Regions from separate parts of the Micromonospora sp. NPDC005553 genome, predicted to be linked through region 4. Evidence: riboswitches for the same ligand, from Rfam matches in the RefSeq annotation. Region 4 holds a riboswitch; each other region holds the start of a gene.
What was found. Region 4 has a riboswitch for cyclic di-AMP ahead of ACFYPG_RS08810 (hypothetical protein). Riboswitches for the same ligand answer to the same signal wherever they lie in the genome.

Region 1 (3,353 bases), on a different contig from region 4:
GACGAGGTCGCCGGTTGGCTGGGCGCGCTCGGCGCGCCCAGGTTGCAGGTGGTGACCAGCCTGGAGGCCAAGGGCATGGAGTACGACGGGGTGGTGCTGGTCGCCCCGAGCGAGATCCGGGCGGATCCGGGCGCCGGGGTGCGCACCCTGTACGTGGCGCTCTCCCGGGCCACCCAGCGTCTCACCACCATCGACCCGACCGGCTGACGTGTGCGGACTGCCGCCGGCGGAACGCCCTGCCCGTACACTTGCATACATAGCGATGTGAGCATACATTTGACCAGGTCCCGACCAGCGGCGGAAGGTGGTTCTCGTGGGCGCAGGTCATGACCACCACCATGGGTCCGTCGCCAATGCCGCACACCAGCACCGAGGTCGACTCTGGGCGGCGTTCGGGTTGCTCGCCACCTTGATGGTGGTCGAAGCGGTGGTCGCACTGCACACCGGCTCGCTCGCCCTGCTCTCCGACGCCGGGCACATGTTCACCGACGTGCTCGGCATCGGGATGGCGCTCGCCGCCATCACGGCAACCCGGCGGGCCACCGGCGACCCGCAGCGCACCTTCGGGCTCTACCGGCTCGAGGTGCTCGCCGCGCTGGCCAACGCCGTCCTGCTCTCCGGCGTCGCGATCTACGTGGTGGTCGAGGCGATCCGCCGCTTCGGTGACCCGCATGAGGTCATCGCCGGCCCGATGCTCGTGGTGGCCGTGCTCGGCCTGCTGGCGAACATCGCCGCATTCGCGCTGCTGCGCGCCGGAGCCAAGGAGAGCATCAACCTCCAGGGCGCCTACCTGGAGGTGCTCGGTGACCTGCTCGGCTCGGTCGGCGTCATCGGCGCGGCGCTGCTCATCACCGTCACCGACTGGTGGTGGGCCGACCCTCTGGTCGCGGTCGCCATCGGCGTGTTCATCCTGCCGCGCACCTGGCGGCTGGCCCGCGCCGCCATCCGCATCCTGGTGCAGGCCGCCCCGGAGCACCTCCAGGTGACCGCCGTGCACGACCGGCTCGCCGCCGTCCCCGGTGTCGTCGAGGTGCACGACCTGCACGTCTGGACGCTCACCTCGGGCATGGAGGTGGCCTCCGCCCACCTGACCATGGCACCGGGCGCGGAGGTCGGCGCGGTGCTCACCGCGGCACGTACGGCCCTGCACGACGACTTCCGCATCGAACACGCGACCTTGCAGATCGAGCCTGGCGCCGCTTCTGGAGCCTGCGGCTCCATCGAATGGTGACCGGTTCGTCGATTTCCGTGTTGACGCACGCACCGTCCGTCACATCGGCTGCAGCGGCCCCACCCGCACCGGTAGGCTCGGTCCCGGCCGTCACCAGGCGGCGCCCTCCCGGCGCCGGTGGCGGTCGCCGCCTAATCGCCCACCTGGGCGAACCGGGGAACCATGTTCCTGGGGTGTATCCGCGTCAGCGGTAGGGATCTTCCGTCCCGAACCCGTCAGCTAACCCGGTCGGCGGCTGACGGAAGGACATGCGCAGTGGCACCAGCACGACCACCCGCCGCCCGACTGGCGGCCCTGATCGTCGCGATGTTCGCCCTCGGCGTCGCGCTTCCGGCCGGCACCGCCTCGGCCGCTCCCCCGACCGGCCTGCGAGCCGCCGCACCCGACTCCGACGAGGAGGGCGGCACCCCGGCGTTGCGGGCCCAGCTCGATGCGGCCAGCAAGGGCTACCTGGACGCGAAGCGCGCCCTGGACACCTCAGTGCAACGGCAGAAGCAGCTCGGCACCCAGCTGGAGACCATCGAGGTCGAGATCGACCAGCGCAACGGCAAGGTCGGCGAGATCGCCGAGGTCGCCTACCGCACCGGCCGGCTCGGTGCGGTGTCGGCGCTGCTCAACAGCAACACCCCGGAAGGCTTCATGGACCGGGCCGCCGCGCTGGACGCGGTGGCGGCCAACGAGGACCGGGTGCTGCGCGACCTGCTGGACACCAAGGACAAGGCCAACCGCACCCGGGTCGCCCTGGACGGCGAGATCAACGAACAGCGCAAGCAGGTCGCGGTGATGGCCAAGCGCAAGGAGCAGGCCGAACGGGCCCTGACCGTGGCCACCACGCCCAAGCCGCAGACCACCGCCGACGCCGGCTCCAACCGCGGCACCTCCAGCGCCAACGCGAAGGCCGCGCCACGCAACTCCGACGGCTCCTGGCCCTCCGAGTCGTGCAGCGTCAACGACCCCACGCCGGCCAACGGCTGCATCACCCCGCGCACCCTGCACGCGCTCAATCAGGCCAAGGCCGCGGGATTCACCCGGTACGTCTCGTGCCACCGCCCCAGCGGCTCGGGTGAACACCCGAAGGGCCGGGCCTGCGACTTCGCGGCGCAGAAGAACGGCTTCGGCGGCGACGCCACCGGCGGCGACAAGACGTACGGCAACAACCTGGCCGCGTACTTCATCCGCAACGCGGACCGGCTCGCCGTGCTCTACGTGATCTGGTACAGGCAGATCTGGCTGCCCAGCAGCGGGTGGAAGTCGTACAGCGGGGCGGGCGGCGACCCGTCCAGCGACCACACCAACCACGTACACCTGTCGGTCTACTGACCCACTCGTCGTGATGCCTGTGAGCCACTGGATGGCTCACAGGCATCACGGCGTCAGGGGCCGGGCTACGTCACCGGGCGTACCCCTGATGTCGTCGCTCGTCGGACGACCCGGCTGTGGCCGGCGGGCAGCATCGCGGTATGCCTCGGATCCGACCCACCACCCGCAAGGCGCTGCTCACCCTGCACCTCGTCACCTCGCTCGGCTGGCTCGGCGCCGACCTGGTGCTGCTCACCCTCGGCGTCGCCGTTCAGCGGGGTGCCGATCCGGCGGTGGTCTATCCGGTCACGGCCCTGGTCGGCACGGTGCTGTTCGCGCCGCTGAGCGTCCTGGTGTGGTTGATCGGAGTCGCCAGTTCGCTGCTCACCCCATGGGGCCTGCTGCGCCACCGGTGGGTGCTGGTCAAGCTCGTGCTCACCACGGTGATGGTCGGGCTGGTGCTGTTCCTGCTCACCCCGAATCTGCGTCACGCCGGAGCGGTCGGCGCCGCCCTGCCCGCCCGCGATCGCGCCGACCTGGTCATCGCACCGGCGGTGTCGACCAGCCTGATGGTCATCGCGACAGTGCTCTCCACCTACAAGCCGTGGGGCCGACGTCCCATCACCCGCCCGACCCGCAACAGCGCGCCAACCCCGACCTAACGCACCCCACGCCCCGCCCCGCACACCCCGCACGCCCGCGATCTTGCAGTTACTGCGCCGACATATGGGTTCATCCCACTGATATCGACAGCCGAAACTGCAAGATCGGCGCGCCAGGGGCGGGTCAGGGGGGCGGGGTGTTGTTGGTGCGGTCCAGGGCG
Region 2 (3,353 bases), 460 kb from region 4:
CGTCACGTTCGAGGTCGCGGCGCTTGGGCGAGTCGATGATGAAGCAGAACAGCCCCTCGGCGGTGATGACCGGGGAGACCGGATGGACGCGGGGCCCGCCGTCGGCACGGACCGTGGCCAGATAGCCGAAGCCCGGCCCGTACTGCTGAAGGAGAACGCGGATCCCGTCGGCGAGTCGGGGCTCGTCGGCGGCGAATTCGGACCAGGAAGCCATGTGGGCATTCTATCGAACAAATGTACGAGCAGCGACCTCGACGCGCTGGTCCGGCACCGAATCCGGCCACTTCCGGCAACGCGGCTATGGTGGTCCGATGCTGCTCTCCGACCGTGACCTGGTCTCCGAGATCAAGGCCGGCACGCTGGGCTTGGAGCCGTTCGAGCCCACCCTGGTCCAACCCTCCAGCATCGACGTCCGACTCGACCGGCTGTTCCGGGTCTTCAACAACCACCTCTACACCCACATCGATCCGGCCATGCAGCAGGACGACCTCACCTCGGCGGTCGAGGTCCCCGACGGCGAGCCGTTCGTGCTGCACCCGGGGGAGTTCGTGCTCGCCTCGACGCTGGAGGTCATCTCGCTGGGTGACCAGCTCGCCGGCCGGCTGGAGGGCAAGAGCTCTCTGGGCCGGCTCGGGCTGCTCACGCACTCCACCGCCGGTTTCATCGACCCAGGCTTCTCCGGTCACGTGACGCTGGAACTCTCGAACGTGGCGAACCTGCCGATCACCCTGTGGCCGGGCATGAAGATCGGGCAGCTCTGCATCTTCCGGCTCTCCTCGCCGGCCGAGCACCCGTACGGCTCGGTGGTCTACGGCTCGCGCTACCAGGGCCAGCGGGGGCCGACACCCAGCCGCGCCTGGCAGCACTGGCGCACCTGGCCCACCCGCTAGGACCAGAACGACGAGGGCCCGCCGCGACGCGATCGCGACGGGCCCTACGGTCACACTGGGTCAGCCTGGACGGCCGTAGCTGTGGATCGGGCCGTCGTCGACCTTCTTCATCTTGACCGGTTGACCGGCCTGCGAGGCGTGCACCACCCAGCCGCCGCCGACGTACATGCCGACGTGGTGGATGTCGCTGTAGTAGAAGACCAGGTCGCCGGGGCGCAGGTCACCCTTGCTGACGTTCTTGGTGACCCGGCTCTGCGCGGCGGCGTTGTGCGGCAGCGACACGCCGGCCTTCGCCCAGGCGGCCAGCATCAGCCCGGAGCAGTCGTACGAGTTCGGGCCCTCGGCACCCCAGACGTAGGGCTTGCCGATCTGCGCGCAGGCGAACTTGACCGCGGTACCCGCGGCGCCGCCGGGGTAGCTACCCGGGCAGGGCGCCGGGCGCAGCGGACCGCCGCCACCGCTGCCGTACACCTTCAGGCGCAGCTTCTGCAGGCGGTCGATCTCGTCGTTGATCTGCTTCTTCTTCGCCGCCAGCTGGGCTTCCGTGCGGGTCAGCTGGGCCACCATCTCGTCCAGTGGCGCCTTCTGCGCGGCCAGTTGGTCGCGCAGGTCGGCCACCTCGCGGACGTCCTTCTGCTGGTTGTGCGCGAAGCGGTCCAGCATTTCGAGCTGGCCGACCACCTCGCTGGGCGACCGGCTGCCCAGCATCGCGTTGACGGTCGAGACGTTCTCACCCATGTAGGCGCGTACGGCAAGGGCGCTGACCTTGTCCATCGCGGCGTCGACCTGGCGCTCGAGCGGAGTGATCCGGGCGGCCAGCGCGTCTGCCTGCTTGCGCTTCGCGGCGAGGTCGATGCGGGTGGCGTTGTGCCGTTCGATGATCGGTTCGAGCTTGTTCCAGTCGGCGTCGATCTGGCGCTCGATCTCGGCGACGGAGGGGTCGGCGTGGGCCGCCGTGGCACTGCCGGTCAGAACGACGGCGACGCCGGCCAGCGCGGCGAGTGCGGTGGTGAAGCGGGACCAGCGTGGGCGCGGCACTATCGACGCCGGGCCGGCTGATGCCGACCGCTCGGACGACGGCCGCGGGGCATGGAGTGCCACCGGGGTTCCGTACTCCTTCTTCCTGACCGCCTACCGGGTTAGCTGACGGGTTCGGGCGGGAAGTCGGCGCCCTACCGCAGTGGCTGCGGATTCACCCCGAGGGACCTGGGTCCCCGGTTCGCTCGGAAACGACTCGGCGGTGTCGGTCCGTTACCGCCCGGGGTGGGCGGAGCTGCTGTCGGGCCGACAAATGACCAGAGTAGAGACGCCCGTTACCGATCCGCAACCCGTGCGGCCGTGACACTCCGTACGGATTGGATGAGGTCACCGACCGTGTGTGAAGAATTCTTTCCCCAAGCTTCGATAGATGGAAAGGTATTGACGCGAGCTCCCGGACGGCGCGATGGTGATTTGACCTAACTCCGCGAGAATCTAGGGGGTTCGATGCACCATCCAACCCTGTCGACCGGCTGGCGCGCGCTGCTCGCCGCCACCGTGGTCGCCGCCGCGACCACGGTGCCACTTTCCGTCGGCCCGGCCGCTGCCGCGCCCACCACCGACCGCCAACAGCAGTACGCCGACGCGGCCACCGAGTACGGCGTACCGGCCGTCGTGCTGCTCGGCGTCTCCTACCTGGAGTCCCGTTGGGACACCAACGCCGGCACACCGAGCACCAGTGGCGGCTACGGCCCGATGCACCTGACCGACGCCCGGCATGTGGCCGCCCTACCCGGGCGCGGCCACCACGACGCCGGTGCCGAGGACCCACGCGGCGACGACTCCCGTCCCGCCCGGGTGCCCGCGCCCCGACCGGTCGAGGCGCCCGCCCCGTCCACCGCCGCGTTGCAGACCGTCGACGCCGCCGCGGCGCTGACCGGTGCCGCCCCCGAGGCACTGCGTACCGACGCGGGCCTCAACATCCGGGGTGGGGCGGCGCTGCTGAGCGCGTACCAGAGGGATCTGGGCGCGCCGGTCGGCGCGGACACCGACCCGGCGGCCTGGTACGGCGCGGTGGCCCGGTACTCGGGCGCGGACAGCGCCGACGCCGCGGCGGCCTTCGCCGACGAGGTCTTCACCACCATCGGCGCGGGCGAAGCCCGGGTGACCGACGACGGCCAACGGATCACCCTGCCGGCCCGCGCGGTGCGGCCCGAACGTTCCTGGCTGGACCGGCTGGGCCTGCGCCGGCTGGCCCGCCCGGACGGGGTGGAATGCCCCCGCACCATCTCCTGCGAGTGGATCCCGGCGCCCTACGAGGCGTTCGGCGACGGGGACTACGGCAACCACGACCTCTCCGACCGGCCCGCGCGGCAGAAGATCGAGTACATCGTCATCCACGACACCGAGGCGAGTTGGGCCACCACCCTGCAACTCGTCCAGGACCCGACCTACGTGAGCTGGCACTACTCGCTGCGCTCGGTC
Region 3 (3,353 bases), on a different contig from region 4:
CGAGTGCGTCAACTCCGCCGACGCGCTGGTCTCCGACGTGTCCGGAGTGATCTCGGACTTCCTCTACTCCGGCAAGCCGTACGCGGTCACCGACATGGGCGACGAGGGCGACCGGTTCGTGGAGCGGTTCCCGCTGGCCGGGTCGGGATACGTGCTGCGTCGGGACATGTCCAACGTGGACGACGTGCTGACCGCCCTGCTGGACACCGACCCGCTGGCCGAGGCCCGCTGGGCCACCCGCCGCCGCTACCTGGGTGACTTCCCGGCCGAGTCGTACGCCGAGGCGTTCCTGGCCGCCGCCCGCCGGGAGCTGGCACCGGCCGAGGCGCTCACCGCGACCGCACCGGCATAGCCGCTCAGCGGTAAGGATCCAGCAGCGCCAGTACCGCCGCCGGGTCCTCCACGTGCGCGTTGTGTCCGAGACCGGGCAGCGTGGCGACCGGTACGCCGTACTCCTTGAGCTGTTCGTCGGTGACCATCGGGTCGCTCTCCCCGCGCGCCAGCACCACCGGCACGTCGGTCGCCGCCAGCAGCGCGGCCAGATCGGGCTCGCCGACGGCGAAGGCCGCGGGGTCCATGGCGAGGCGCCACCGGCCGTCGACCTGGCGCAGCCCGGCTTCCACCACCGGGTGGTCCGGCGGGACCAGACCGGTGAGCCCGGCGACCCGCAGGTAGCGGCGAGCCGCCTCGGTGCGGGTGGCGAACCAGCTCACCGGTCGGGCGGCGAGCTCGGCGGCGCGGCTCAGCTCGGCGGGTGACCAGAGTGCCTTGATGCCCAGCCCGACCACGGCATCCACCGGCGTTCCGGCGTCGCGGGCGGCCAGCGCCAGGCCGACCACCCCACCCAGCGAGTGCCCGAGCACGACCAGCCGGTCGTCGGGGACGAGGGCCCGCGCGATCTGCTGAGCGAAGCCCGCGAAGGAGTACGACGGCAGCGGCGACGCCCAGCCGTGGCCGGCGAGGTCCGGTGCCAGCCACCGTCCGGGCCAGTGCTGCTCAAGGTACGGGGCCCAGGGCAACCACACGTCCCCGGTCGTTCCCATCCCGTGCAGCAGCAGCAGGACCGGCCCGCGGCCGGTGTGACCACCCGTTTCATCCACCACGGCCGCAGTCTCCCACGGTTCAGGGTCGGGTACGAGGGCCGTCGATGGCGGGCCGGGCGGACAAACGCCGCGGACGCCGGCTCCTTGTGGGAGACGGCGCCCGCGGCGGTCAGGGTGCCCGGGTCAGGCGGAGTAGCCCCGGCTGGTGATCCAGTTGGCCAGGTCGATCGTGGTGATCCAGTACGACGGGTCGGCCGGGTTCGCCGAGTCGGCGATCCGCACGGTGCGACCGTTGTCCTTGTAGCCCACCACGGCGATGTAGTGCCCACCGCCGTAGGAGTGCCACCCGCCGTCGGTGTCGACGGCGTCCCCGACGACGTTGGCCACCACGCCCCGGCCGTCGGTGACGGCCTTCACCACGTCAGCCTGGAGCCGGTCCATCTGGGCCGGGCTGGGCGTGCCGGGGAACATCCGGGTCCGGTACGGGGAGCCCTTCACCTCGGCGTTGAGCACCCGGGTGGTGTCCTCGGCCGAGTTGGTGCCCATCTCGGTGGTGCCCAGTTCGGCGCCGAGCTCCTCCTGGGTGCGGTCGATGCCCGCGGCGCTGAGCGCGTTCCGGGTGGCCGCCGGGCCGCAGTTGTAGTAGGTGTTCTGCGCCTCGTAGTCGTAGTCGAGCACCTTCGTCGCGGGAGGCTTCGGCGGCGTCGGCTTACGGGTGAGGTCGGGGTTGCTCTTGGCCTTGGCGGCGGGCGACGCGGCGCTGGTGGCCGGGGCGGCCGTGGTCGGCGCGGCGCTGGCAGAGGGGGACGCGTCCCGGGCCTCACTGCGGGAGGCGGCGACGTCGCTGCGCATCTCGGCGACGGTGGTCGCGGTGCGCTGGCCGGCCGGGGCGTCGTCAGCAGTGGTGAGCAGGGCGCCGGTGGTGGTGGCGATAGCGAGGGCTGCGGCGGAGGCGGCGACGATCTGGTACGGGCGCTCGGTGGCGAGGCGACGGAGCTGACGCTGCAGGGTGTGCTTCACGGGGTCCTCCACGGATCGGGGGGAGAGCGGCACACCGGGGCCGGACCGGTATCCGGGCAGGCGCCAGCGCGCGGACCGTGGTCCGCGGGTGTGAACCGCTCAGGGGAACGCCCGGATCGGCCGGGCGGGAAAGGCGATGACCCGGGGGGTCAGCTCACCGTCACGCGACGATTGAGCGGGTGCACCGCCGCGCCGTGGAGGCGAGGGAACAACCGAGGGGTGGAAAGGTGCTGCACGAGGATGGGACTCCTTCCGACACCGCCTACCGGGTTAGCTGACGGATTCGGGCGGGAAGACGCCCTACCGCGGGCCGTGGCTCGCGGATTCACCCCGGACTTACTGGTGGGTCCCCGGTTCGTAGATCACGATTAAGCGGGTCGATGCGGCGTCGCGTCTTGCGATCGGTTACCGCACCGGACGGGACGACACTACTGGCGTCTCAACGCCCTGCCAAGCCAGGTTCACCTGCGTAAACCCCAATTGGCGCCACAATTTCTGCGCGTAATGCCGACGATGTGACTCGATGGGACAACCAGTTACGGCGACGCCTAGGGGCGACAACCGGACAGGCCGTAAAGAACGCGGCCACAATCGCGGGAACAATCCCGTCGATCGCGTCGGACGTCCGATTTCCCGATTGGGTGACCGGCCTCACATAACGGATTGGGCTCAACCCACCCGGGCCGGGCGCCACAGTGCCACGACGGCGGGACGCAACGCCCCGGCGACCGTGCGGCGCGCGGGGACCACGCTCGGGCGGAGCCGGGCCGCCGCCGCGTACGCCTCCTCGGCGAGGGCACGAGCCGACTCGGCGGCCAACTCCGCGTCGCGCCAGGCGACCCGCTCACGGTCGGCGGCCACCTGGTAGTCGGTCGACCGCGCATCCCGGATCACCCGGCTGATCAGCACCTCCTGCTCGACCGGGTGTCGCCGGGGATCCCAACCGCGCCGGTGCCCGAACACGTCGCCGAGCTGCGCCATGGTCAGGTCGCCCCGCCAGTACGCCGCCATCGCCGCCCGGTGCAGATAGCGTTCCCGGGCGGCGTACTCGGCGGGGGTGTGTGGGGTCTGCGGGGTGGGCAGTGCCCCCGCGCCAGCGAAGCGACGCGCGGCGGCGTCCGCCTCGTCGTACCCGATCCAGGCCTGCTCCAGCTGTTCCTGAGCGGCCAGCCAGGCGGCACGCCGCCGCTGGGCGGTGGTGGCCGCGCGGGCCGCGGCAACGGCCACCTCCTCGGCGTAGCGGCGCCTGTCGACGGCCTCGGCGTCGGCCAGCTCCTGAGCGGTGAGCCC
Region 4 (3,353 bases):
TGCGCCGGGCCGCGGACGAGGGCGTGGACGACATCGACGGCATCGTCGACATCCACATCGCACAGACCGTCGAGACGCTGCTCGGGCAGTCGCCCGTGCTGGCCGACGAGGTGGCGCGGGGGCGGTGCGCGGTGGTGGGCGTGTCCTACCGACTGGCAGCCGGAGCGGTACGCCCGGTGGCCGCCGTTCCGGCCGGCTTCACGACGTTGACGACTCCGGCCTCGACCGACCCGGCCGCGCCTGCCACCGTCTGACGCGACGAGGGCCGCTCCGCGTTACGCGGAACGGCCCTCGACGGGGATCGTGCGGGTCAGAGCAGCGACATGTGGACGTGGTCGGTGTGGTTCGACGGCCCGCTGTACGAACTCCAGCCGGTGGCCGGGAACCAGATCTGCCGGTTCCAGATCACGTAGTAGATGCCGAGCCGGTCGGCGTTACGGATGAGGAACGCGGCGACGTTGTTGCCGTACGTCCGGGTGTCGTTGTTGTGCCACGGGGAGAACCCGCTCTTCTGTAGCGACCAGTCGCAGGCGCGGCCCTTCGGGTGCTCCCACGGCCCGCCGGGGCGGTAGCAGCCGACGAACCGGTTGAAGCCGGCCGCCTTGACCTCCTTGTACGCGTGCAGCGTGCGCGGCGTGATGCAGCCGGAGGTGGTGGGGTCGTTCTCGCTGCACGACTGGGCCTTCCAGTCACCGTCGGCAGTGCGACCCGGGCCGATCTTCGCGACCTTGGAGGTGGCATCCACCAGGCCGCCGGTGAAACCCTTGCCGCCGACGAGGGAGAGCGCCTTGTCGGCCTCGCTCTTGCGCTTCGCCATCAGGGCGGTCTGCTTCTGCTGCTCGCGCACCTCGGTGTCGAGGGCCAGCTTGGCCTGCTCGGCGCGGGCCTTCACCTCGTTGACCTCGGAGAGCTTCTTCTCGTTGACCATGTTGATCTCGTCGAGCAGCCCGGCGCGCTGGACGAACGAGTCGGGCGCGTCGCTCTCCAGCAGCATCGCGACCGCGCCGATCCGGCCGGTCCGGTACGCCTGTGCGGCGATCTGCCCGACCTGCGGGGCCAACGCGTCCAGTTCGGCCTTGGCCCGGTTGACCTCCGCCGCCAACTCGCTCTGCCGCTTCTTGGACTTGTCCAGCTTGGACTTCGCGGCGGAGTAGTCACGGTTGGCCTGCTCGATGACGTCGTTGAGCAGCTTGGGCTCGCCGTCCTCCTCGTGCCCGGACGGTGTGGGGTTCGTCGGGGCGGCGTGCGCCGGGAACGGCCCGGCGAACACGGTCAGTGCGGCGATCACGGCCACCACGGGTGTCAACCAGCGGCGTAGGGGTGCCGTCACAATGTTCCCTTCCGTCGACCGCCGACCGGGTTAGCTGACGGGTTCGGGGCGGAAGTGGCCCCTACCGCTGATGCGGATTCACCCCAGGTACCTGGGTCCCCGGCTCGCCGGTTGGCGATTGGGCGGTGGCACCGCAGACGCCGCTTCGCGCCTTCATCGGTAACCGGCAGCGAGGTTACCCGAGAGTCGACCGGCTGAGCTACGCCTGGATGCCGACCAAAAGCGTCATTTCGCCATAGCGTTGAGTGACCAGTGACGGGGTTCTCAGGGTGGATGCCCGATCTGGTCACGCTGAGGAGTGTCACCATGCCGTATCCGTGCTCCTGTTCGACTTCGGCCACCGGTCGGTGGCCTCGGGTGGGGGTGCGGTCCGCGTCCGGTCCGGTTCGTCGGAGCCGGCCGTTCGCGGTGAGCTGAGTGCGGCCAGTGCCTCGCTGCGGTCCGGCTGGGGCCGGGGCTGGGGCGCGGGAGCGTCGGTGGGCGCTGAGGCGTCGCTGCGCCCGGCGGCGGTGACCACCGCGGCCAGCCCGGTGGTCAGCGGCACGGCGGCGATCAGACCGAGGGTGGCGACCGCGCTGCGGACGATCTCCTGCGCGAGGAACTCACTGGTGAGGATCTGCCCGATCGGCCGCGAGTCGGCGGTGAGCAGGAGCAGCAGGGGCAGTGACGCACCCGCGTACGCCAGCACGATGGTGTTGACAGTGGAGGCGATGTGCGCGCGGCCGACCCGGGTGGCGGCACGGTAGAGCTGCAACCGGGTCAGCCCGGGGTTGGCGTTCGCCAGTTCGGTGACGGTGGCCGCCTGGGTGACCGTCACGTCGTCGAGTACCCCGAGTGACCCGATGATGATTCCGGCGAGCAGCAGTCCGTGCAGGTCCACGTCGCCCTGGAACATCGACAGGGTGGTGGCGTCCTCGCTGCCGAAGCCGGTGAGGTGGGTCGCGGCGGTGGCGATGGTGGCGAGCACGCCGGTCAGGACCAGGCTGCCCAGGGTGCCGAGCACCGCGACCGAGGTCTGTGCGGTGACCCCGTGGGTCAGATAGAGCACCACGAACATGATCAGGGCCGCGCCGACCACCGCCACCAGCAGCGGTGACCTGCCGGCGCTGATGCCCGGCAGCACGAAGGTGAGCAGGATGGCGAAGCTGGCGGCCAGCCCGGCGAGCGCGGCCAGACCTCGCCACCGACCGAACGCGACGATCGCGGCCGCGAAGATCACCGCCAGCCACACCATCGGGGTGCCGCGTTGGTGCTCGGCGATGTTCCAGTTGCTGGTGGCGGGATCGGTCGGGTCGGCCAGCTCGACCAGGACCACCTCGTCGCCGACCTCGACCCGGGGTGCGCCGGGCCCGTCGGGCACCGGAGTCCGTACCTGCTGGCCGGCGGTCGGCCCGTCGTCCACCCGCACGTCGACAGTGCCGCACCGCCCATCGCCGACCCTCGGTGTGCCCTCGGGGACCGACGGCGCCGGCGGGCACGGCTCGCTCACCACCCGTGTGACAGTGCCGGGGTAGCGCGGCACGTCGGCACCACCATCGGTCTGCGGTGACCCGCCGCGCGGCCAGAGCAGCACCGCGGCCAGCACGGTGGCGACGAAGAGGGGTACCACAGTCACGACGAGGATCCGTCGCACCCGAGGCGGGGCGGACGGAGCGGGGTGAGTGTGGTCGGCGGCCAAGGTGAGACTCCCAACGATCCGGTGCGGGATACGGGTCAGCGGGCCGGGCGGTTCACCGTTGCGGTGGAAACGCGGCGGACGGCGGGGCGGATCGCTGCCTGATGACCGCTTGATCACGGACGGTCAGTGCTCGGCCCGGTCGGCCGAGGGCACCGCCACGACGTGGCGGCGCCGGTGCCCGACTGTGCAGCGGCATTCGGAGGGCCATCGGGGGAGATGCTAGCCAGCCCCTCCGAGGGTTGCAGGTCGCGGCGGAGTGTCGGGCGGCCGAACCGCTCGCGCGGCGGTCTCCGGGGCGGCATGTTGGAGCCATGCCCGCTCCGTCACCGTCCGGCCCCGACCGAC

Region 1: another riboswitch for cyclic di-AMP. It lies ahead of ACFYPG_RS29025 (coiled-coil domain-containing protein); the one in region 4 lies ahead of ACFYPG_RS08810 (hypothetical protein).
Region 2: another riboswitch for cyclic di-AMP. It lies ahead of ACFYPG_RS11040 (NlpC/P60 family protein); the one in region 4 lies ahead of ACFYPG_RS08810 (hypothetical protein).
Region 3: another riboswitch for cyclic di-AMP. It lies ahead of ACFYPG_RS18915 (C39 family peptidase); the one in region 4 lies ahead of ACFYPG_RS08810 (hypothetical protein).

What each region holds. Positions count from the first base shown of each region.
Region 1 covers NZ_JBIAJD010000008.1:99,175-102,527, forward strand. Annotated here, with positions in the region: gene ACFYPG_RS29015 (HelD family protein) at 1-207, shown strand, start outside; gene ACFYPG_RS29020 (cation diffusion facilitator family transporter) at 314-1,231, shown strand; cyclic di-AMP (ydaO/yuaA leader) riboswitch at 1,350-1,481, shown strand; gene ACFYPG_RS29025 (coiled-coil domain-containing protein) at 1,487-2,551, shown strand; gene ACFYPG_RS29030 (hypothetical protein) at 2,692-3,192, shown strand; gene ACFYPG_RS29035 (SRPBCC family protein) at 3,317-3,353, opposite strand, start outside.
Region 2 covers NZ_JBIAJD010000002.1:785,185-788,537, forward strand. Annotated here, with positions in the region: gene ACFYPG_RS11030 (pyridoxamine 5'-phosphate oxidase family protein) at 1-214, opposite strand, end outside; gene dcd (dCTP deaminase) at 312-890, shown strand; gene ACFYPG_RS11040 (NlpC/P60 family protein) at 951-1,991, opposite strand; cyclic di-AMP (ydaO/yuaA leader) riboswitch at 2,005-2,140, opposite strand; gene ACFYPG_RS11045 (N-acetylmuramoyl-L-alanine amidase) at 2,376-3,353, shown strand, end outside.
Region 3 covers NZ_JBIAJD010000004.1:382,539-385,891, reverse strand. Annotated here, with positions in the region: gene ACFYPG_RS18925 (CDP-glycerol glycerophosphotransferase family protein) at 1-352, shown strand, start outside; gene ACFYPG_RS18920 (alpha/beta fold hydrolase) at 357-1,103, opposite strand; gene ACFYPG_RS18915 (C39 family peptidase) at 1,227-2,075, opposite strand; cyclic di-AMP (ydaO/yuaA leader) riboswitch at 2,308-2,448, opposite strand; gene ACFYPG_RS18910 (hypothetical protein) at 2,733-3,353, opposite strand, start outside.
Region 4 covers NZ_JBIAJD010000002.1:323,797-327,149, reverse strand. Annotated here, with positions in the region: gene ACFYPG_RS08815 (carbonic anhydrase) at 1-254, shown strand, start outside; gene ACFYPG_RS08810 (hypothetical protein) at 311-1,330, opposite strand; cyclic di-AMP (ydaO/yuaA leader) riboswitch at 1,335-1,465, opposite strand; gene ACFYPG_RS08805 (YibE/F family protein) at 1,632-3,008, opposite strand.